DNA from 2 places in the Synergistes jonesii genome. Region 1 is predicted to be linked to the other one. Evidence: riboswitches for the same ligand, from Rfam matches in the RefSeq annotation. Region 1 holds a riboswitch; the other holds the start of a gene.
What was found. Region 1 has a riboswitch for molybdenum cofactor ahead of EH55_RS10135 (substrate-binding domain-containing protein). Riboswitches for the same ligand answer to the same signal wherever they lie in the genome.
Positions count from the first base shown of each region.

Region 1 (11,729 bases):
CTATATTTTTCTTTCTAATAGGATCTCTTCAGAACGAAGCGCGGCTTTGCAGCGGAGGGCGGGAGCGCGTTTTTTTCTTTTTTCTCGATTCGCGCGTTTTCTTGGGCGCTCTTTTCAAGGGCTTTTTCTTCGTCTTCTTTTGTGTAGAGGACCTGGCTCTGCTTAGAGCCGTCGCGGTATATCGTTATGCCCTTGCAGCCTTCCTTCCATGCGAGGGTGTAGGCGCCTATCACATCCTTCACTCCGCATTCGTGCCGCAGGTTGATCGTCTTCGACACCGCAAGGTCGGTATATTTCTGAAAGCTCCCCTGCATGCGCACGTGCGCGGCCGGCGAAATGTCGTGCGACGTGACGAAGACCTTCTTCATCGTCTCTTCGTCGAGGCCTTCCTTCCTCGCCTCTTCGTAGCAGCGGTTCACCTGCTTCATGACGACCTTTTTGCCGTCTATTTGGGTGCGCACGCGCGTGTGTTCGAGCGCGAAGAGCGGCTCGATGCCGGAGGAGCAGCCGGCGAGCAGCGCGATCGTCCCCGTCGGGGCGATGCAGGTCAGAGTCGCGTTGCGGCGTCCGAGGTGCGCCAGCGTCTCAGGCACGCCCTTTTCCCTGCCGAGTTCGACAGACGTCTCGCACGCCGTCTCGCGAATCGTCCTCATAATATTTTCCGCGAGCGCCAATGCCTCTTCGCTGTCGTAAGGCACGCGCAGCCTGAAGAGCAAGTCCGCCCATCCCATCACGCCGAGCCCTATCTTGCGCGTCTGCTTCACAGCCTGCGATATCTCCGGCAGCGGGTAGTCGTTTATCTCTATCACGTCGTCGAGGAAGCGCGCCGCGACGGCGGCGACGCCGCGCAGCGTCTCGTAGTCGAACTCGCCGTCCCTGACCAGCAGCGAAAGGTTTATCGAGCCGAGGTTGCAGGCCTCGTTCGGGTAAAGAGGCGATTCTCCGCAGGGGTTCGTCGCAGTCAGCTCTCCGAGCTCCGGCGTGGTGTTGCCGCGGTTTATCGCGTCGAGGAATATGATGCCGGGATCGCCAGTGCGCCACGCCGAATCCGCTATCTCCGCAAGCAGCGCCGCTTCATCGCCGCAGGGGTTTTCTTCGGCCTTCTTCATGAAGCTGTCGGATACGCCAACCGAGATGTTGAAGTTCGTGATCGTGCCGTCCTTGTCCTTGCAATGGATGAACTTTCTGATGTCGGGGTGGTCTATGTTCAATATGCCCATGTTCGCGCCGCGCCGCATGCCGCCCTGCTGGACGGTCTCCGTCGCCTTGTCGAAAAGCCCCATGAAGGAGACCGGGCCGGAAGCGCGCCCGTTGGTGCTGTTTACCTTGGCGCCCTCGCTGCGCAGCTTTGAGAAATTGAAGCCGGTGCCGCCGCCGCTCTTGTGTATCAGCATCTGCTTGCGCAGAGCCTCGCAGATGCTGTCCATCGAATCCTCTACGCCGACGACGAAGCAGGCGGCGAGCTGCCCGTGCGGCGACGGGCGCCCGGCGTTCATAAGGGTCGGACTGTTGGGCATGAAGAGCAGCTTCGCCATGATCTCGTAGAACTCATCGGCCCATTTGTACTGAAGGGGAAGCGTGCGCTCCGCCCCGGCGACGTGCGTCGCCACGCGCCGCAGCATCTCTTCAGGCTTCTCAATGGGATTTCTGTTTTCGTCGCGCCATAGGTAACGGTCGCGTAGAATATCCCTCGCCGATTGGCTGAACGCAGGTTTAATGATCATGATGACGGAGACCTCCAAAATAAAGCCATTTTATATAACGTACGGGGCAAATCCGTGACTAAGGCTATGATAACAATTATTCTTGATTTTGAAAAGCGAAAAACACTATATCTATTGACAACTTATCCACAAAACACTATCGGTAGCGTGTTAATAAATTGTGGATAAGAATATCCGAGAGGGCTTTACTTTCTCCACATATCCCTGCTGAAGAGCACCAGCACGGTATAGAGCTCAAGTCTTCCGCAGAGCATATCGAATGTGTATATCCATTTCGCGAAGGCGCTCTGCTCGGCGAAGTTGCATACGGGCCCGACGTCGGCGAGTCCGGGGCCGACGTTGCACAGAGTGGCGGAGACCGCGCTTATCGAGGTCACGATGTCGTTGCCGCAGAGGCTGACGGCGAGAGAGGAGACGCCCCATATTATGATGAAGGTGGCGATGAAGCAGGCTGAAGAGGCCACCATAGAGGGATTCGCGGTGCCGTTGCTCTGGAATATCGCGACGACCGCGTTCGGGTGAATCATTTTTTTGAGCTCCGCGATAGATTCTTTTATCACGACTTGAAAGCGGACGCATTTGATAGCTCCGGCCGTTGAGCCGGCGCAGCCTCCGAGCAGCATCAGCGCGAGCAGAGTCAGCTGCGTAAACATGGGCCACTTGCCGTAGTCCGCGGTGACGAAGCCCGTCGTCGTCATGATGCTTACGACCTGGAAGAGAGAATAGCGCAATGCCTGGAAGAAGTTTTTGAATACGCCGTCGCGCAGGAGGACCGCGCAGATCATTAGAGTGGCGCCCAGCGCGACCGCCGTGTAAAAATGGAATTCGGAATCTTTATACGGCCTGAAGCTCCTTCCCCGCAGCGCCGCTAAGTGCAGGTTGAAATTCGCGCCGGCTATGAACATTACGAACGTGAGTACGTAGTCGATATACGCGGAATCGTAGTAGGCTACGCTTGCGTTGTGGGTGGAGAAGCCGCCGGTCGATACGGCGGCGAAGGTGTGCGCTATCGCGTTATATAAGGTCATGCCGCCGGCGACGAGCAGCAGAGCGCTTACGACGGTCAGCCCCATGTAAAGGCGCCAGAGCATCACAGCCATCTCGGCGATCCGCGGATATGTCTTTTCCAGGCTCGGGCCAGGGCTTTCAGCTTTGAAAAGCTGCGTCATGTTCACGCCGAGCAGGGGAAGCATCGCTATCACTAGGACGACGATGCCCATGCCGCCGAGCCACTGCGTCTGCGCCCTCCACATCAGTATGCCGCGCGGCACAGGCTCGATGTCGCGCATTACCGTCGCTCCGGTCGTCGTGAAACCCGACATCGCCTCGAAGTAGGCGTCTGTGAAGGAAGGGATGTAGCCGCTGAAGATGTAGGGCATACAGCCTATCAGCGAAGCCACTACCCAGGAAAACGCTACTCCGGCTATTGCTTCGCGCGAGCCGAGGTCCTCCTTTTTCGCTCCTTTTCCCAAAATGAAAAAGGCGGCGGATATAGCTGTTCCCACTAAGGCGGAAAGGAAAAAGGCGGAAGCGTCCTCCGTGCCGTCGGCGAGGGCCCAGAAAAGGGGGAAGATGAGAGAGGCGGTTATCGTAAACGCAAGTATCGACAAGAAGCGTGCGACTATTTTATAGTTCAAAGCTTTTCCTCTCCGAAGGGGCGCATCGCAGCGTTTATCACCGATGCTGTGCCGAAGAGGACGATCTTATCCCCGGCATTCAATACCGTGTGCCCCGTCGGTATGAACATCTCGTTGTTGCGTTCGAGGAGCCCGATTATAGAGCCCTGAGGCATACGCAGCTCTATCAGGCTTTTGCCGGCGGCCGAGGCTTTGGGCGGTATCGTTATCTCGACCGCCTCGGCGCTTATCTCCTCCATTACCGTGAGGACGCGCGAAGAGCCCGGGTAGCGGACGCTGCGCGTTATCGCGTCGGCAAGGGTCTGGTTCCTGTTGACTATCGCGTCGACGGGTATGTGGCTCGTCATTTCAAGATATGTCGGGCGTTGGACGACCGCTATGCTCTTCGAGGCGCCGAGCGTCTTGGCGAGGACCGCGAGCATCAGATTCGTTTCGTCGTGGTCCGTCGCGGCGACGTAGCCGTCGGCCTCGGCGATGCCTTCCATGCGCAGGAATTCCGTATCGGAGCCGTCCGCGCAGAGCAGCATCGCGTCGGGCAGCTCTCCGGCGAGCTTTTCGCATTTCGTCCTCTCAAGGTCGATTATCCTGAGGTCGATGCCGCGGATATGCGAGAGAAGGCGCGCCGCGGTCTGAAAGCCGACCTTGCCCGCTCCGACGATGAAGACCTTTTTCAGCTTTTTTGATTTTTTCGGCTGGAAGAGGCGCTCGACTTCGAGGACCGTCGAGCGGTAGCATACGGTGTAGCATACGTCGCCCTGCTGTAGCCTCTCCGACGCCCTAGGCACGAAGGATTCTTCGCCGCGCTTTATGCATACGACGAGCATGACGAGCTGGGGATTGTCTCTGCGCATTTCGAGCAGCGACAGGTCGACGAGCGGGGATTCCTGAGCAATGCGGAAGACGTAGATGCCGGCGCGTCCCCCGGCTATTTCGTTCGCGTGTATCGCGGAGCGGACTTCAAGAAGCTCTTCGATCTCCTTTGCGACGGAGCGCTCGGGAGAGACCAGCATATCTATACCCAGCCCGCGGGCCCAGCCTTCGTTGTCGGTGAACTCCAGCCCGACCGCGCGTGCGATGACGTGCGGCACCCCCATCCGCTTGGCTATCCAGCAGGCCATAAGGTTGACCTCGTCCCTGTTGGTGCAGGCTATCAGCATCGAAACTTCCGTGCCGTCCTGGGCTATCCCCGCTTTGGCTAGGACGCTCGGGCGCGCGCCGTTCCCGCGGACGACCATGACGTCGAGAGTGCTTTCCGCGCGGTCCGCCCTCTCGTTGTTTTCCTCGATTATAACTATGTCGTGTCCGTCCGCCGACAGATTTTTCGCGACGCTGTAGCCAACTTCTCCGGCGCCCACAAGAACGATTCTCAAAACGCCCCTCAGTCCCTTCGCGGCTGTATCAACAAATCAGTAATTATATTACGATAGATTTAAGAAAATACAAGCCTTGTAAATTTTTTTGCCGCCGGCTTTGAGATGAAAAGGGCAGGGGAAGGCGAACTCTTCCTCCCCCTGCCGCAAAGTTATGGCCTTACTATTTTTAGCCTTACTTCTTCTTTTTCTCCGCGGTGATCGTTTTCCACATAGCCCAGCCGAAGCAGCCGAACCCTATCGCGATGCATACAGCCATATTAAGCTTCCACATTCAAAATCCTCCTCCTTAGCTGCCGAAAAAGGGCCGTCAGTCTATCTTGTTGCTGTAAATTAGCCGTTTCGAAAGGAAACCGTTGAGCAGGAGACATACTGCGAACACCAGCGCCCACTCGACCACCATTACGCCCGGGGTATACTGATACTGCGTAGGCGGCCAAAACTTGAACCACTCGCCTGGATACCATGATTTGGCGTCCCACATCCACCAGCCCCAGACGAAAGCGAACTCGAACGGGAAGAACTTGATGACCGACCACATCCACTTCACCTGAATGTCGGAGCAGGGCGATATGTCTTCGTTCCAAAGCTTTTCCACGCCGTATTTCATGGAGCCGATCGAGTAGAGGAGGCCGACCATCAACAGCGCTACGCCCCACACCATGTCCTGGTTGTTGAAGAAGCGGTTGTCGAGGGCCGAGTAGGAGCCGACGACCGCGAAGAAGAGAGCCGTGCAGAGCGTGGCCTTCGCGCGCGGGAATCCCATGTCTATAAGGTTGCGCGTCCCCGTCTCGATCATCGCGATGACGGAGCTTACCGCCGCGGAGAGGAGCGCCAGGAAGAAGAGCGCCCCCATTACAAAGCCTCCCGAGGTATGCGCGAAGAGGTTCGTCAAGTGGATGAAGGTAAGCCCGTTGGCGCCGGAGCCCAGCACTTCCTTAACCGCCTCCGGGTTCGGGGCGAGGGCGAAGACCGTGGGCAGCACCACCATGCCGGCGAGCATTGCGGCCACCATATCGCCGAACGTCGCGGTGAAGGCGTTGAGCTCGATGTCTTCATCCTTGGCGGAGTATATATAGTAGATGTGGAACATACCCCAGCCCGCGCCAGACGACCAGGCCGCCTGGGTGAAGGCGGCGAGCCATATGCGCGGGTTGCCGAAGTCCTTTACGTCCACGTGGTACATAAACTCGAGCCCCTTCATCGCGCCCGGTATGAAGAGCACCCTGACGAAAAGAAACGCCAGCAGTATGAAGACCATCGGGATCATTACCTTGTTGGCCGTCTCTATGCCGCCCTGTATGCCGCGGAAGACGGCTATCGAGCATATCGCGATGCCTACGATGAACCAGACCCACGATTCATAGCTGGGAGGAGTCAGCGCGAAGTTGTTGAAATACTGCGTCGTGACTTCCACGCCGCCCTCCCTCACCGTCGAGAGAAAGCCGGTCAGGATGATTACGAGGTACTTGAGGCACCAGCCGACGACGACCACGTAGTACGCCCCCAGGAACGCGTTGGTAAGCGCCGTGAAAGTCCCCATCCAGGTATATTTTTCGCCGAGCATAGTTTTGAAGCCGCCGGCGTTCGCCATTCTCGATTTTTTCCCGAAGACGGATTCCGCGCAGATGAGCGGAACCGCCCAGATGAACAGAGCCAGGAAACACATAAGGATAAATGCACCGCCGTTGTTGCTGGCGACCTCGCGAGGGAATCTCCATATGTTGCCAGTTCCCACGGCCATCCCAAGCATCGCGGCGATAAGCCCCAAACGGCTGCCGAACTGTTCGCCGCTTTTTTTGATTTCCGCCATACTTATTACCTCGCTTTCGATAATTAAAATGATGAAATTGGGTCTCTCCCCATCACGCGTCGTCGCATTGAGCGTTAATGCGTGACGCCTTCTCCTTTCCTCTCAGATTTAAAAATCTTGTTAAAAAAACTCGCTAAATAATTTGTCGTTGAACGATTTCTGGCGTCATGACTTAGTTTATCATCATTTATTTTAAATAGCAATATTAAATTTCATAAAAGATTATATATAAAATTTTTAAAAATTATATATTTAATTTTTCGATATATTGGTTACAGAAAGTTATAGGCCAAAAATGTCGATATAAATAGAACAAAAGTCTATTGATCAGGCGTGTAAAAATAATATTTTAATAATTTACGGTGGAAGGTTGCGAAAAAATAAACACAGCCAATTCCATGGGGCGCTTTATATAAATAATGAACTTCAGAGAATTTGCCGTACCAATACCGTGCGTTTTCGCGCGGAAGCTATAATTGCGTAAAATACGCCGCCGTTAGGGTGTAAAGCTCGGAGCGAGAGCTCGGCTCTTTCGTTTTATTTATGCAGGCGGCGCGAGGACGAGAAACGCGCCTTCATTTTTCAAAAAGGAAGCGCGCTTCTCTTTTTTTGAATTATTTTACCCCGATACTTCGCCCGGACGCTTTTTGCGCTCTCTTTCGATTTCCGCTTCCAGCCGCATCAGCTCGTTCATCGAATCGATGTCGATATTCTTCATTACTTCGTTGCGGTTCATGATTCCAATATCGTTGCGCGTTTTGCCGGGGAATTTATTGAGCTCTGTGAACGCCGATATCTTCCGGTCGTTGTGGTATACGTCGAAATCTACGAAGCGCTGCCCGTTGTCATCGTATTCTAGCCCCATGGCCAGCTTTTTTATCGTCTGTACGTCGAAAGGCGTGTAGAGCTTCATCATGTAGACCGGCAGCGTCCGCCGCGTCAGCGCCCGCTCCTGCTCCCATTTTTCCTCAAGGACCATGCCCATCTGCAGTCCCTGTATGACTGTGAGCAGTCTCTGGCGGTGAAGCTCGAAGAGCTTGTCGGAATCGCATATCCTTATTTCAACGTCGTTCCAGTCCGGCGTGCCGAGCGCTGTGCCGAGGTATTCGATCCCGCGCAGGGAAAGGTACTGGAGGATGGCGTCTTTGGAGCGCGCGGAGACGAGCAGCGACTTATGGTATATGTCGTATTCCTGTATCGACTTCGCCAGCGACTTGGGCGTGAAGTAGACGATGGAGGAGGTACCGGGAATATCTGGGCGATAGAAGGGGCGAGAATCGATTATCTCGCCGCCGAGGTCTTTTTGTATGGCGCGGATGCCGCGCTCGATATCTCCCATCAGCCTCATCATCACATAGCCGGGCATTACGCCGATGCTCTCCACGCCGCTTGAGACGCGGCTGTTTATCAGCGTCGCCAGCAGCATTTCAAGAGGGTTCTCGGAGACGTATGTTTCGTCGATGCTTTCGTCTTCCGCTTGTATCCGCAGAAAGACCAGCCTGCGCGCCGGCCCGTATTTTTTAAGCGAACTCTCCGGGTCCAGCGATATGAGCGCCCCCCAGGCGCTCAACTTGTGACGGATCTCAGTGACTTGTTCCGATATCTTCATGGCTATGGCTTCCGGCCCCGACCTTATCAGAGATATCATTTTGTCTTGCCTCCCTTTTTTGCCTCTTTTTGTCCGCGATCCCCTACAGCGAGACCCGCCTGCGCTGGAGCCGCGCGTCGTCCGTCCCCGGCGGATAGGGGATAGCGGTCACTTCGCCGCTGTATATGTGGATAAGGTACATTGCCTGCAGTCCGTTCAGGTACATATTGCCGTTGGCGCCTACACCGGAGGGATGCACCATGTTGTGCCCGTAGAGGTTATACTGCGCAGGCTCCGTCATGACGTCCTCATAGGTGTGCCCCGCGCGGAAGGAAAATTTTCCCAGCGAGAAGGAACCTGGGGTGGTCCAAATCTGTACTGAAGGGTTGTGCCTGTACGAAAGGAGCGTGGGGACGTCGTCGTGATTTCCGGTGACGACGATCGCGCCGTAATCCTCTTCGTCGAGAATCGCAAAAAAATCTTTGATTTTTTTGCGATAGAGGTCGATCAACCCCGGGCGTTTTTCCAGCTTCACATTGTCGACGAAGTCCCCAGTGTGGACTATCCACGCCGGCTTCAATCTGCGCAGGGCTCTACGCAGATAATGGTACATAGTCTGAGGCGTGTCGGAGATGTGGAGGACCATCTCGCGAGCGTCGATGCACGGCGGGTTGATGCCGAACCATATTCCGAGGTCGTCGAACTGTTTTATGATAGGACATGCCCTCATCTCTTCAAGCGTCGGCTTGGGAATGTTGGGCGGGATGCGCAGTGTAGTCATGCTATCGCCCCCATTTCGGCATAAAATTCTGCAAAAAAGCTTTTAGCGCTTGTCTTTTTCCAGCATTTATTGTACCATAAACGACAATGATAAAAAATGATTCTCCGAGCAGCCGAGCCTAAAGAAGGTGATCCATGGCTCTCCTGCCGACAGGGTCGTCGAGGAAACGCGGCGGCCTCCCTTTGGAAAGGAGAAGGGCTGCTCTGCTTATCGGGGGCCGTGCTCTGTACAAAGGGGTACGGCTCGTTTATTTATCAGGAACGTTTTAAACACAACAACTCTCCACTTCTGCGAGGAATGCCCCCAACATTCCTCGCCTAATTTCATTGTATATATTTTGTACGTATTGAAATAGCGCGCCGTGATAGTGTACAATAACGGCGTCGCAGGTTTTTGCCTGGCCTGCGGCGAAGCGTATGCGTCATAACGTCCCTGAAACTGTTCTTCCTACGGCCTTCCGGCTATGGAAGGCGGTCGTTAGGGCGGCCTTGGAAACGGGGCCGTCTCCCGTGATGGAAAGGGGATAGCGAAAGTGCGTGAACGTTCTTTTCCTTCCTCCCTGCCGCGCGGGTTTTATTATGGCCGCAATGCGGCACAAATTACACGAGGAGGGTTTTTACCCATGCGTATCAGCAGAAAGAGTTCCATTATCGCGCTGTGCCTTGTCGCCTGCCTGCTTGTCTTCGGCTCGTTCGCGACGGCGAAAGCGCCCGTGCTTCGTATGGCCACCACTACGAGCACGGACAACACCGGCCTTCTTGATTATCTCGCTCCTATCCTTTTGAAGGATACCGGCATAGAGATCCAGTGGGTCTCGGTAGGTACCGGCAAGGCTCTCGAATACGGGCGCAACGGCGACGTGGACGTCGTCCTGACTCACTCGCCTTCGCAGGAGGATAGGTTCATGGAGGAGGGCGCGGGGGTGAACCGCCGCAAGGTCATGTACAATGACTTCGTCCTCATCGGCCCCGCGAACGACCCGGCCGGCGTCAAGGGCAAGCCGGTCGTGCAGGCCTTCGCCGCGATAGCCGCCAAAAAACAGAAGCTCGTCAGCCGCGCCGATAAATCAGGCACTCACACGGCGGAGCTTAAGCTGCTCGAAAGGGCGGGCGTTAAGGACTTCGACAAGGCGGATTGGTACGTGCAGACGGGACAGGGGATGCTCAAGACGATAAACATCGCAGACGAACAGAACGGCTACGCCCTCTCCGACCGCGGCACGTTCATAAAGTATGAGGCGGGGCTTGAGGGCAGAAAGGGCCTCGTGATCATCTGCGAAGGCGACAAGGAGCTGCTCAACAGGTACAGCGTGATGGCGGTCAGCCCGATGAAGCACCCGAACGTTAAGTACGACCTCGCGCTCAAGTATATCGACTGGATCACCTCTTCAAAGGTCCAGAAGGATATAGCGGACTTCAAGGTCGAAGGCAAGCAGCTCTTCTTCCCCGAAGCCGAAACGCGCTACGGGCATTAAACCGGCTTTCGTCGACGGACAGACGCGCAGAAGCGCCTGTCCGTTTTTTATGACGGATAACGGCTGAACCGGGGGGTTGCTATATGGATTTTATCGCCCGCGGATTTGTGCAGGCTTTCAGGCTTCTGTACGCGCAGGACGAGGAGACGATGGTCATTCTCGCCACCACTCTGCGCTTGACCGCCCTTTCTATGGCGGCGATCTTGGCGCTTGGACTTCCGCTCGGCTTCGCGCTCGGCTATTTTAGCTTTCCAGGCAAGCGTGCCGTGCGCGCCGCGACCGATACGCTTCTTGCGCTGCCTACCGTCGTGATCGGCCTTCTGGTCTATGCGTTCATTTCGCGCCGCGGGCCTCTCGGCGGCTGGGAGCTCCTCTTTACCGTCGAAGGAATGGCTATAGGGCAGGTGATATTGGGCACGCCTATCGTAGCGGCTTACACCGCCTCCGCTGTCGAAGGGCTCGACTGCCGTCTGCGTCAGACGCTCCTGACCCTCGGCGCGTCGGGCGCGAGGCTCGCCGCGGCGAGCCTGTGGGAAGCCCGATTTCTGATTCTCACCGCGGCTCTCACGGCGCTTGGGCGCATCGTCGGCGAGGTCGGCTCGGCGATGATGCTCGGCGGCAATATCAAATGGCACACGCGGACCATAACTACTGCCATAACGCTTGAGACGGGCAAGGGCGACTTCGCGCTGGGAATCGCGCTTGGCGTGATTCTGATACTTATATCGCTGCTGCTTAACATATCGTTGTCTTTCCTGCGCCGCAGGACACAAAATTAAATGAGGATGGTGCTTTCACGTTATGAAAAAAATTAAAAGATTTATCGCGGCCGTCGTCTTTCTTCTTATCTGTGCGCCGGCCTTCGCCGGCACGATCAGGCTTTCAAGTACGATAGGACCGGTGGACGCTGGCATAATCCCGCTTCTTGCCGACAACTACAAGGCCAAGACGGGAACGGAATTCGTCATTGAAAAGGCCGGCACGGGCGCGACGCTGGAGAAGGCGAAGACGGGGAATTTCGACCTCGTCGTCGTTCACGCGCGAGCTCTTGAAGACCGGTTTATAGCGGAAGGCTACGGACAGAACCGCAGGGATTTCATGTATAACGACTTTGTGATCCTCGGCCCCGAAGGGGACCCCGCGGGAATCAAAGGGATGAAATCGGCGGCGGAGGCCCTTAAAAAGATAGCGGAAGCGAAGGCTCCGTTTATCAGCCGCGGAGACATGTCCGGCACACATGTGGCGGAAATGAAGGTATGGCGGGCCGCAGGCATTTCTCCCGACGCTGAAATGGACGAATGGTACACGGTCTTTTCGCTCGGCAAGCTGGGCAACGGCCCCA
Region 1 is NZ_JMKI01000038.1:9,564-21,292, reverse strand. It holds gene EH55_RS10165 (adenosylcobalamin-dependent ribonucleoside-diphosphate reductase) at 15-1,724, opposite strand; gene EH55_RS10160 (TrkH family potassium uptake protein) at 1,910-3,361, opposite strand; gene trkA (Trk system potassium transporter TrkA) at 3,358-4,731, opposite strand; gene EH55_RS10150 (sodium-dependent transporter) at 5,042-6,544, opposite strand; gene EH55_RS10145 (hypothetical protein) at 7,164-8,192, opposite strand; gene EH55_RS13590 (metallophosphoesterase) at 8,236-8,913, opposite strand; molybdenum cofactor riboswitch at 9,004-9,122, shown strand; molybdenum cofactor riboswitch at 9,332-9,452, shown strand; gene EH55_RS10135 (substrate-binding domain-containing protein) at 9,536-10,387, shown strand; gene EH55_RS10130 (ABC transporter permease) at 10,471-11,166, shown strand; gene EH55_RS10125 (substrate-binding domain-containing protein) at 11,189-11,729, shown strand, end outside.

Region 2 (11,729 bases), on a different contig from region 1:
GGACGGCGGCGTGAGCTGGCGCGTCTTCGGCGACGCGATCGAGCCGGGAAAATATAATTTCTGTAAAAAGAGCCTTTACAAGGGCTCGCTGCTGAAGGACGAAAGAGGGGCGTTCAGGCTTTACTTTTCTGGGCAGGACGAAGAGAATCACTGGTTCACGGCGCTGAAGAGCTCGGGGCTCCCGCTCTGAGCGCGCCTGCCGGCGCGATAAAAGAGCGCGCCCTTCGTATCGTCGATAGGCGAAGGGCCGCTCTAAATTTTTAAGCGGAGTACGGCTGTTCCTCGGGCTTAAGCGCGAGGAAGCGCAGACGCACGTAGTCGGCCGTCCAACCGTTCTTTTCGCTGTAGAGGGCCGGACGGCAGTAACCCTCGACCTCCTTGTAGAAGCTTTCGCGTTCGTCAGCTGTGAAGCCGGCCGTATGGCTGTGGGAAAAAACTTCGAGCCAGCCGCGCAGCCCCGCCGGCAGCTGTGTCGGGCAGTCGAAGCGCGCGATATATTTTATTTTGAAGCCCTGGCTTTCGAGAATCTGCGAGAAGGCCCCGAGCGCGGGGAACTTCCAGGGGTTGCGCGCCTTGTAGTCTATGCCGCGCTTTATCAGCGCGATCTTCATACCTTCGCGGATTATGCGCACACATCCCTCGCCGCCGCACTCCGCCGCGAAGCGTCCGCCGGGCTTGAGAAGATTCCAGACGCGACGCGAAAGCGCGTAATGGTCCGGCATCCAGTGAATCGCGGCGTTGCTCATCACCGCGTCGAATTTTTCATTCGTCTTAAGGGTCTGCGCGTCGGCGACGAACGCGTCGACGCCCTCCGCCTTCGCGGCCGCGACCATTTCGGCGCTTGAATCGACACCTACCGCCGAGCAGCCCGCCTCTGCGAGCTTCTTTGTCAAAATCCCCGTGCCGCAGCCGAGGTCGAGTACTCTTTCGCCCCTCTTCGGCTCAAGGAGCTTGATAACGGCCGCTCCGAAATTCGGCACGAACTCCGCGTTCCTTTTGTATTCTCCCGGATCCCATATTTGATTTGCCATTGACAGGCACCTCTTTCATAAAGCGCTGCGGCCGGCCGGCAATACGTTTGACGCCGCGCCGTTGGATTTTGCTCCGCCACTATTATAACCGACTTGCGCCGGCCCTGCGCCGGGTGTGAATCGTCGAACTGTATTATCTAAAAAGAGAGCGCCGAATCGCAAATTTTTCTTGACGTAAACATTTATTTTGCTATAATTTTAATTGAAATTAAAAGATTAAATCCCCGAGTCAAAGCCCCTGCGAATTTTATTCATGGGACAAGACCAATGGGTGTCTTTGGAAACGGAGGCGCCTCCCGTTTTGGAAAGGGGAAGGGTTGGCAGGCCGTATTTGTTACGCCTCTATGTATTTTCGCCGATTCTTCCGCGCGCCGGACATACCGATGAAGAGAGGATGAGCGAAAATGCAGAGTTTGAAAGTTCTTATAGCCGAGTCCGACCCGCTGCTCCAAAAATTGTATTCCGACGTGATCATAAACGACAGCTCATTCACGCTTCTTAAGTGCGTCTCGAACGGCGGGGAGCTTTTCGACGCGATGAAGTGCGTCGACGTCGATCTCGTGCTGCTCGACCTCTTCCTTAAAGACTTCGACGCCATGGCCGACTTGGACGAGCTGCGCAAATCCTACTCGCGCACCGATTACATAGTCGTCTCCTCCGGAGAGAATCCGGAGCTTGTGCGCAAGGCCCTCTGCATAGGCGTCTTCGAATTCCTCGTGAAGCCCTTCTCCTTCGACAGGTTGCGCGCCGCGCTGAAAAATTATCAGATATACCATCATTCGCTGACCGGCAGGACGCGCCCGTGGCAGCAGGAGGACCTTGACGCGCTGCTTGCGATGAAGAGCCACGATCCGTCGTGGAGCGCCAACCGCTCGATACCGAAGGGGTTGCAGCTGAAGTGCCTCAACGACGTCGAAACCTTCCTCAAGGAGCACGACGCGACGTTTTCCGCACAGGAGGTCGGCGAAAGCCTCGGCCTCTCGCGCTCGACGGCGCGCCGCTATCTCGAATTCCTTACGATGAGCGAACGAGTCGTCGTGGAATACGCCTACCGCAGGGTGGGAAGGCCCGAGAAGCGCTATCGGATGGCGCTCTTATAATTACAATACAGATGGAACTCAACGGCGTTATTAAAAACAAAAAAATGGACAAAAACGGGAAGCCCGGCGAAGCCAAAGGCTTCCTTTTTTATTTTCCGTGAATTTAATTGAGCACAACTGTATCAAAAAGGCACATAATGTTTCTTTTTTAGCCTAAATGTTGCGCCATTTTCTGAACTTATGTATGCTTTGTATAGAGAATTTAGACTTTTGTTGCAACAATGTTGCAATGAAGTTTAATGGCATTAAGCGTCCATCGTTTGAAAAAAATTAAAATGTGAGAGGAGTTTTCAAATGGCAAAGGAAATGTCAGCGGCTCAGCTATCAGCAAGCTATGTAGTCAAGAATCTTACCATCAACGGGGTTCCGCGCCGTGTGATAGGCAAGCCGGACGTAACGCTGCTTACAGTCCTCCGCGAACAGCTCAAGATGACGGGTACGAAGCGCGGCTGCAACTGCGGTCAGTGCGGCGTCTGCAACGTCATCTTAAACGGCAAGGTCGTCCGCGCGTGCATCACGCGCTGGAAGAGCGTTCCCGAGTTCTCGCAGATCACGACTATCGAGGGCGTAGGCACGCCGGAGAATTTGCACGCGCTGCAGTGGGCGATGATAGTATGCGGAGCGATCCAGTGCGGTTTCTGCACGCCGGGCTTCATCATGTGCGGCAAAGCGCTCCTCGACGAGAACAAAAACCCGACGCGCGAAGAAGTCCGCGACTGGTTCGGCAAGAACTGGATGGCCTGCCGCTGCACCGGCTACAAACAGATAGTAGACGCGGTGATGAAAGCCGCGGCGATCCTGCGCGGCGAAGAGAAGATAGAAGACCTCGCCAAGATGTACAAGCCGGGCGATTCCGTTTGGGGTTCGAGTCTCCCGCGTCCAAACGCGGTATACAAGGCGACGGGCCTTTGGGACTTCGGCGACGACGACCGGCTCAAACTGCCGGAAGAATTCCTCTTCGCCTATCCCTACGCGCTTGAAGGAGTCCGTCACGCGAAGGTCAACAAGATAGACGTCAGCGAAGCGGAAAAGAGCGAAGGAGTGAACTGCGTAGTAACTTACAAAGACGTCTTTGCCAACAGAGGCACAAACCGCATATACGGTCAGGTCAACTGCGCCTCCGCCCTCACGGACGGATGGGAGCACCGCATCATGGTCGAAGAGGGCGACAAGATCCGCCAGTGGGGCGAGGTCTGCGCGGTAGTCGTCGCCGACACCGAAACGCACGCGCGCGAAGCGGCTGCGAAGATCAAGGTCGACTACGAACAGCTGTCCGAGCTGATCGACGTCTACATGGCCAAGAAGCCGGACGCCGTCAAGGTATATGACGAGATCGACGGCTATGACGGAATGCCCAATGCGTGGAACAAGCGCGTGTTCAAGAAGGGCGAAGATCCGCACGACATCATTACGAACGCGCCGTATCACATCGACGACGAATTCTACAGCTCGCGTCAGCCTCACATGGTCCTCGAAGCCGACTGCGGCTATGCCTATTACGACGAAGATGGCAAACTGACTTTGGCGACTAAGTCCATAGCGGTCTACCGCCACCAGTTCCAAATCGCGCGCGGCATAGGCGTCGCGCCCTCGCGCATCCGCGTCATCCAGAACAACCTCGGCGCCTCTTTCGGCTACAAGACCGCCCCGACGAATGAGCCGTTTCTCGCCCTTGCCCTGATCAAATCCGGGCGCCCTGTCTACATGCGTGTCAACATGAAGGAGCACAACCAGCGCACGCCGAAGCGCTCGCCCTCCCTTATGCACATTCGTGCCGGTGCGGACAAGAACGGCAAGCTTCTTGGAGTGGAGCAGACTTGGTGGATCGATCACGGCCCCTACAGCGAGTCTGCGAACGACCTCACGAACAAATCGGGGCAGTTCTTCTTTGCTCCCTATGCCTACGACAACATGAAGGCGGTCGGCTATACTGTCTGGACCAACCACCGTTGGAGCGCGGCCTTCCGCGCTTACGGCTCGCCGCAGGCCTACTGGGGCTGCGAGACGGCTATGGACATGCTGGCCTACGAATGCGGCATAGACCCCTTCGACTTTAGAGAGCAAAACCTCCTCGAATGGGAGCCCTTCACGGAGAATCCACGCGGGCAATTCCCGTCGGGCTACGCGCCGGAAGTCTTCCCGCTGCCGGAAATGATGAAAAAAGCGCGTCCATACTACGAGGAAATGAAAAAGAAAGCCAAAGAGCTTTCAACGCCGGAAAAGAAATATGGCGTAGGCGTTTCGTGCAGTATTTACAACTCGAACGACGACGGCGCCGACGAAGCGGCGAGCAACATCGAGCTCCTGCCGGATGGCAGCGTGCGCGTCATGAACACCTGGGAAGACCACGGCCAGGGCGCCGACATGGGCTGCATAGGCACCGCGCATGAGGCGCTTAAGCCGCTGCACTTGCGTCCAGACCAGATACACCTGCTACTCTCCGATACGTCGAAGGCGCCTAACAGCGGCGCCGCGGCGGCCAGCCGTTCGCAGGTCATGGTCGGCAACGCGATCGTAGACAGCTGCAATAAACTGCTCGACGCGATGCGCAAAGCGGACGGCACATACCGGACCTACGACGAAATGGTCGCGGAAGGAATTCCTACCTTCTATGAAGGTTATACACAGGCCAAAGTACTTCACAAGGACGGCACGACGGAAGTCTGCTCGGGCAACGACAAGGACACCGGCATCGGCAAGCCTTTCGGCTTCCATATGTTCGCCGTCAACCTCGCGATGGTCTCCGTCGATATGAAGACCTTCAAGGCACACTGCGAGAAGTTCGTCCTCGTAGGAGACGTTGGCAAAATCAACAACTACTTGATAGTCGACGGCCAGCAGTACGGCGGTATAGCGCAGGGCATCGGCCTCGCGCTTACGGAGGACTTCCTTGACGAGTCGAAGTACAACAACTTCGTGACGATGGGCTTCCCATACATTAAGGACATTCCTGACGATCTCACGCTGGTGCACGTGGAGACGCCTCGTCCGCTCGGGCCGTTCGGAGCATCGGGGACCGGCGAGATGCCGCTTTCCGGCCCGCACGTCGCAATATGCAACGCCATCTACGCGGCCTGCGGAGCGCGAGTAAAGACGATCCCGGCCATCCCGGCAAGGATCAAGGCCGCTCTCGACGAGATAAAGAAGTAATAGGCGCGCAAGCGCGATAAAGCCTGAGGGGCCGGCATGGAAATTTTCATGCCGGCCCTTGCCGGTTTATGGTAGACTGTTATATTTAAGAGGACTTATGATTTGGAGGGGTACGCAATGAGCGAAGAGAAAAACTACGGTTCGATATACGACCTGCCGCTGCAGAACGCGTCGGCTCTCGCACCGGACATTCAGAAGAGGACGATTTACGGTCCGGAACGCTTCTGGAAGGATTACGTGATGCGCCACTTCATACTCCCGCCGCACAAAACCATCCCCGCGCACGTACACGACTGGGACCATCTGATGTTCACACTTTCCGGCGACGGAGTCGTCGAAGTGGAGGAGGAAAAGGGCAGGAGAGTCTCCTATCAGATGAAGACCGGCTACTGGACGAGGGTGCCGGGCGGGCTCGTCCACGAATATAAAAACGACGCCGAGACACCTCTTGAATTCTTCTGCATAGTGCCTACCTGCGGCGACCCGCACGCGAAGAAATACGCGATGCGCGAAGAGCGCGCCAAGCGCAGGGAAGAGGAAAAAGCCGCAGTGAAGTAAAACGGAATAAAAGGGCGGCTGCGCACGCCTGCGAAGGCGGAGAAAAAACGGCAAGCAGCCAGCCGGAGGGGCGGTTTGTCATCGCGCAGGGCGCGGGCGGCCTTGGAGCCCCGCGCTCCCCGCCACACATGACATCCTTCCGCCTTTAGAGGTTTTTCGGAAATTATGCAAATTTTAATAATTTAGGCGATTTCACGTGCGTTTCTTACGTCGACCTTTCTTTTTCGTTTCGTTTGTCATAGGCTTTGTCGTCGCGACGATAAAAATAAATCTTAACACAATATAGCGGCGGTAAATAAAATATTATTGACTTTCACCCATCTGTAATCTATAATTCCAAAATGCGCTGGGCAAGAAGCATTCGCAGGGCGTTTTTCGCCCCGCCGCTCTTTTTCCGCGCCTATGAGACGTCCGCCGCGAAGCCTCTTCCCGCACGGCCGTAGGGAAGCGCTCCAAAGGCTGGCCGACATATTTAATAAAGCAAATTTTGCTGAAAGGGAGTACGTCCAGATGAAAAAGTTTCTTACGCTTGCAATAGCAGCTCTCACGGTCTCGGCGGCGGCAAGCTGCTCATTCGCCGCGAACGCGGCATTCAAGATCGGCGGCACGGGGCCGCTTACCGGCGGGGCGGCTATTTACGGCAACTCGGCCAAAAACGGCGCCCAGATCGCGGTAGACGAAATCAACGCCGCGGGAGGCGTTGAAGGCGTCAAATTGGAGCTGCGCTACGAGGACGACACGCACGACGCGGAGAAAGCCGTCAACGCCTACAACGCGCTCAAAGACTGGGGCATGCAGCTGTCGCTCGGCTCCGTCACTTCAAAGCCCTGTGAAGCCACGGCCGCCGAGAACTTCTCCGACCGTATATTCGCGCTGACTCCCTCCGCTTCGGCCGTAGCGGTGACGAAGGGCAAGGACAACGTGTTCCAGATGTGCTTCGTCGACCCCAACCAGGGCGCAGCCTCCGCGCAGTACATGGTCAACAAGAAGCTCGCCAATAAGGTAGCCGTCATCTGGAAGAACGACGACGTCTATTCAAAGGGCATCCACGATACGTTTGTAGCCAAAGCGAAGCAGCTCGGTCTCGCGGTCGTCAGCGATACGACCTTCATGGACGGCCAGGACACCGACTTCTCGGTGCAGCTGACGAACTCGCAGAAGAAGGGCGCTCAGCTCGTATTCCTGCCGATGTACTATCAGCACGCTTCGCTCATCCTCGCCCAAGCCGCCGGCATGGGCTTCGCGCCGAAGTGGTTCGGCGTCGACGGTATGGACGGCATCCTCACGATGGAGGGCTTCAATACCTCGCTCGCGGAGGGCGTCATGCTGCTGACGCCCTTCAACGCGGACTCGAAGGATAAGCGCACGGCCGCTTTCGTCGCAAAATATAAGAAGAAATACGGCGACGTGCCGAATCAATTCGCGGCCGACGGCTACGACTGCATTTACGCCTACAAGCAGGCTATCGAGCTCGGCAAGGCGAAGCCGGAGATGAGCGCGAAGGCCCTTTGCGACATCATGATCAAGCAGTTCACCTCCATGAAATTCAGCGGCCTCACCGGCAATAGTATGACGTGGGGCAAGGACGGTGCGGTCACGAAGACGCCGAAGGGCATGGTGATCAAGAACGGGGCTTACGTCGGTCTCGACTAAGCGTTTTTTAGCTTTTGACCGCGGCGGGGGAAAGAACGGCCATCTGACCCCGCCGCTTTTTGCGGCGCGTCTGAAAGTTTTTTGCTCAGGCTTTTCAGACGCCCTTTGGCGTGTCCGGAGTCCGGCGTGCCGAAGCTCCCGCCGGGGGCGGGATACTTATCATATCCGAGGGGTGTCTTTATGACTTTTTTAAACTTTGTCATCAGCGGGCTCAGCCTGGGCAGCGTATACGCGATCATCGCCCTTGGCTATACCATGGTGTACGGCATCGCGAAGATGCTCAACTTCGCGCACGGCGACGTCATCATGGTGGGGGCCTACGTGTGCTTCTACGCGGTGTCGCGCTTCAAGCTGCCGGCGGTAGTCGGCGTGGCGCTGGCGATGGCTGTCTGCACCGTGCTCGGCATCATCGTCGAGAGGCTTGCCTACAAGCCTCTGCGCCAGGCGCCGTCGCTCGCGGTGCTCATCACCGCAATCGGCGTCAGCTACTTCCTGCAAAACGCGGCGCTGCTGCTCTGGACTTCCAATCCGAAAATGTTCCCCCCGGTCGTCGCGAAGGGCTCGCTCAAACTCTTTGACGGCCAGCTTTCCGTTTCGTACGTCACGATGATAACCATCGTGACCTGCGTGATCATCATGCTCTGCCTTATGTGGTTCACAGGGCGCACGCGCATGGGCAAGGCGATGCGCGCCTGCTCCGAGGACAAAGGTGCGGCGCAGCTGATGGGCATCAACGTCAACGCTACGATATCCATGACCTTCGCGATCGGCTCCGGCCTCGCCGCGGTCGCCGGCGTGCTGCTCTGCTCCTCCTACCCGACTCTGATGCCGACCACCGGCTCGATGCCTGGCATCAAGGCCTTCACGGCCGCGGTCTTCGGCGGCATAGGCTCCATCCCAGGCGCGCTGTTCGGCGGTCTGCTGCTCGGGGTCATCGAAATTTTCGCCAAGGCCTATATCTCTACGCAGCTCTCGGACGCGATAGTCTTCGCAGTGCTGATAATCGTGCTGCTCGTGAAGCCGGCTGGGCTGCTCGGCGTTGAAATGCAGGAAAAGGTGTAGCGCGATGCTGAAAAGATACTTCAACCTCAAGCGGGGGAACGCGCGCCGCGTATTCGGCACTTACGCCGTCGTGACCGCCGCATTCTTGATTCTGCAGTTCATGAGCGCCGCCGGCGCGATCAGCTCCTCAATGCGCGGTATGCTTGTTCCGATATGCGCCTACATGGTGATGGCGATATCGTTGAACCTCGTCGTCGGTATCCTCGGAGAGCTTTCGCTCGGACACGCCGGCTTCATGTCGGTGGGAGCCTTCTCCGGAGTCACAGCCGCGATAATGATGCAGGACGCCGTGACCTTTGCGCCGCTGCGCCTCGCCGCCGCGATGCTCACGGGGGCCGCCTTCGCCGCGGTCGCCGGCTTCCTTATCGGCATTCCGGTTCTGCGCCTCAAGGGCGACTATCTGGCCATAGTCACGCTCGCTTTCGGCGAGATAATAAAGAACATATTCAATAACTTCTACCTCGGCATCGACAAGGAGGGCGTCAGCATGAGCATGCTCACCGACTCGACGCGCCTGCTCGAGGACGGACGGCTGATAATCGGTGGCCCTATGGGCATTGGAGGCATTCAGAAAATATCGACCTTCACCGCCGGCTTCCTGCTGACGATGATCGCTCTGATAGTCGTCTTCAATCTTGTCAACAGCCGCTCCGGACGCGCCTTCATGGCCATCCGCGACGACCGCATCGCGGCAGAGAGCGTCGGCGTCAACATCACGCGCTACAAGATGATGGCCTTCGTGACCTCCGCGGCGCTCGCCGGCGCGGCGGGCTGCCTCTTCGCTATGAACTATTCGACGATCGTCGCAAATAAATTCGACTTCAACACGTCGATACTCGTGCTCGTCTTCGTAGTGCTCGGCGGACAGGGCAACATGCTAGGCTCGATCGTCGCGGCCGCGGCCCTGACCATCCTGCCGGAAAAGCTGCGTCAGTTCGCCGACTACCGTATGCTTCTCTACGCAGTGGTGCTGATAGCCGTCATGCTCGGTACCAACAATGATGCGGTCAGGGAATTCCTGCGGCGCTTCAACCCCTTTAAGAGAAGGGCGAAAGAGGAGGGAAGCGGCGATGACATTTAAGCGCAGGCCGACGAAGCTCGTTCCGGTCCCTTCGCGGGCGCTGGTCCCCGAGCGGGATGTCAACAGATCGCCGATACTGGAGTGCATCAATCTCGGCGTCACCGTCGGTGGACTCAAGGCGGTCGAGAACTTCAACCTCACGATAGGGCGCACCGAAATAGCCGGCCTCATCGGCCCCAACGGCGCGGGGAAGACCACCGTCTTCAACCTGCTGACAAAGGTCTATCAGCCGACGAGCGGCACGATACTGCTCGACGGGCAGGACACTCACAGCATGACGACGATGCAGGTCAACCGCGCCGGCATCGCGCGCACCTTCCAGAACATCCGCCTCTTCGGCAACCTCAGCGTGGCGGACAACGTCAAGGTCGCTATGAACAACTCGATGCACTACGGCATGTTGAGCTCGATCCTCCGTCTGCCCGGCTTCCGGCGCGAGGAGCGTGCTGCGCACCGCCGTGCGCTCAGGCTGCTTTCGATATTCGACATGCAGGGCATGGCCGACGTCAAGGCCGGCTCGCTGCCTTACGGGGCGCAGAGGCGGCTCGAAATAGTGCGCGCGCTCGCGACGAATCCGTCGCTGCTGCTGCTGGACGAGCCGGCCGCCGGCATGAACCCGTCGGAGACCGTAGAGCTCATGGAGAACATCCGCAAGATACACGACATGTTCCAGATAGCCATCGTACTTATAGAACACGACATGAACCTAGTGATGAACATCTGCGAGGGCATATGCGTCCTCAACTTCGGACACATCATAGCCAAGGGCACGCCCGAGGACATACAGTCGGACCCTGCCGTCATCGAGGCGTACCTCGGCAAGCAGAGGGAGGCGCGCTGATGGCGGAACCGATTCTGAAAGTCAGCGATATCAACGTCTATTACGGCAGCATACACGCCATCAAGGGGGTCTCCTTCGAGGTGTACGAAGGAGAAGTCGTCACGCTGATCGGCGCTAACGGCGCCGGCAAATCCACCACGCTGAACACGATATCGGGGCTGCTGCACCCGAGCAGCGGCGGCATCTCCTTCTTCGGGGAGGACCTGCTGCGCGTACCGCCGCACAAGATAGTCGAACGCGGCCTCGCGCAGGTGCCGGAGGGACGGCGCATCTTCCTGCACATGACGGTCAAGGAAAACCTTGAGATGGGGGCCTACACGCGCGAAGCGCGCGGCGCCTCCGGCGTCGGCGAAGACATTGAGAAAGTCTACGGCTTATTCCCCCGCCTCAAAGAGCGCAAACGCCAGCAGGCGGGCACGCTCTCGGGCGGCGAACAGCAGATGCTCGCGATGGGGCGCGCGCTGATGAGCCGTCCGAAGCTGCTGATGCTCGACGAACCGTCGATGGGCTTAGCTCCGATACTCGTGGAACAGATATTCGACATCATAGGCGACCTGCACCGCGGCGGCGCGACTATTCTGCTCGTCGAGCAGAACGCGCGCATGGCGCTCTCGGTCGCGAGCCGCGGCTACGTGCTGGAGACCGGCAAGGTCGTCACTACGGGCACAGGCGAAGAACTGCTGGCCTCGCCAGCGATAAAAAAAGCCTATCTAGGAGGCTGAGGCGCGCCGCTGCAAAAACGGCAGGGGCAGAACATCCATATGCGCGTCCCGCCGATCGGCGGGACGCGCGCCTTAGTAGATGAAGACTTCGCCGCCGAGCGCCGCGCGGAGTTATTTTCTCTCTTTCATTTCGCGCAGCAGGGCATCCGTCTTTTCGCGGCGCCCCTTCTCCTCGTACAGCGAGGCGGTCAGCCTTATCGACTCGCCGCCGCGCACGCCGGCGGGCAGAAGCCTCAGCGGAAAGACGAACGCCGCGCCCTCCTCGGGCAAAAGCCGCGCTATTCCGCCGCTGACCGCGTCGATAAAAAGAATTGACGATTTTGTTTTCTGCCTCTCCTTCATTTGACCTCCCTCTTTCCGTCGAAAATCACCGACGTACCGTCGGTGCGCAGCTTGACGGCGCCGTCCGCCGTGTCGAAGCGCCTTACGCCGGCCTGCCTTATCGCTGCGACGGTCTCCCTGTGCGGGTAACCGTAGTCGTTCTCCTTCGCATAGCTGATGACTATGATCTCGGGCGACACCTCGCGCAGC
Region 2 is NZ_JMKI01000016.1:45,134-56,862, reverse strand. It holds gene EH55_RS04305 (sialidase family protein) at 1-190, shown strand, start outside; gene EH55_RS04300 (class I SAM-dependent methyltransferase) at 261-1,031, opposite strand; molybdenum cofactor riboswitch at 1,242-1,359, shown strand; gene EH55_RS04295 (response regulator) at 1,436-2,131, shown strand; gene EH55_RS04290 (molybdopterin-dependent aldehyde oxidoreductase) at 2,426-5,281, shown strand; gene EH55_RS04285 (cupin domain-containing protein) at 5,399-5,839, shown strand; gene EH55_RS04280 (ABC transporter substrate-binding protein) at 6,350-7,492, shown strand; gene EH55_RS04275 (branched-chain amino acid ABC transporter permease) at 7,673-8,554, shown strand; gene EH55_RS04270 (branched-chain amino acid ABC transporter permease) at 8,559-9,635, shown strand; gene EH55_RS04265 (ABC transporter ATP-binding protein) at 9,625-10,476, shown strand; gene EH55_RS04260 (ABC transporter ATP-binding protein) at 10,476-11,198, shown strand; gene EH55_RS04255 (hypothetical protein) at 11,310-11,540, opposite strand; gene EH55_RS04250 (ComEC/Rec2 family competence protein) at 11,537-11,729, opposite strand, start outside.
Region 2: linked by a shared signal. The riboswitch ahead of EH55_RS04295 (response regulator) and the one ahead of EH55_RS10135 (substrate-binding domain-containing protein) in region 1 are both predicted to bind molybdenum cofactor.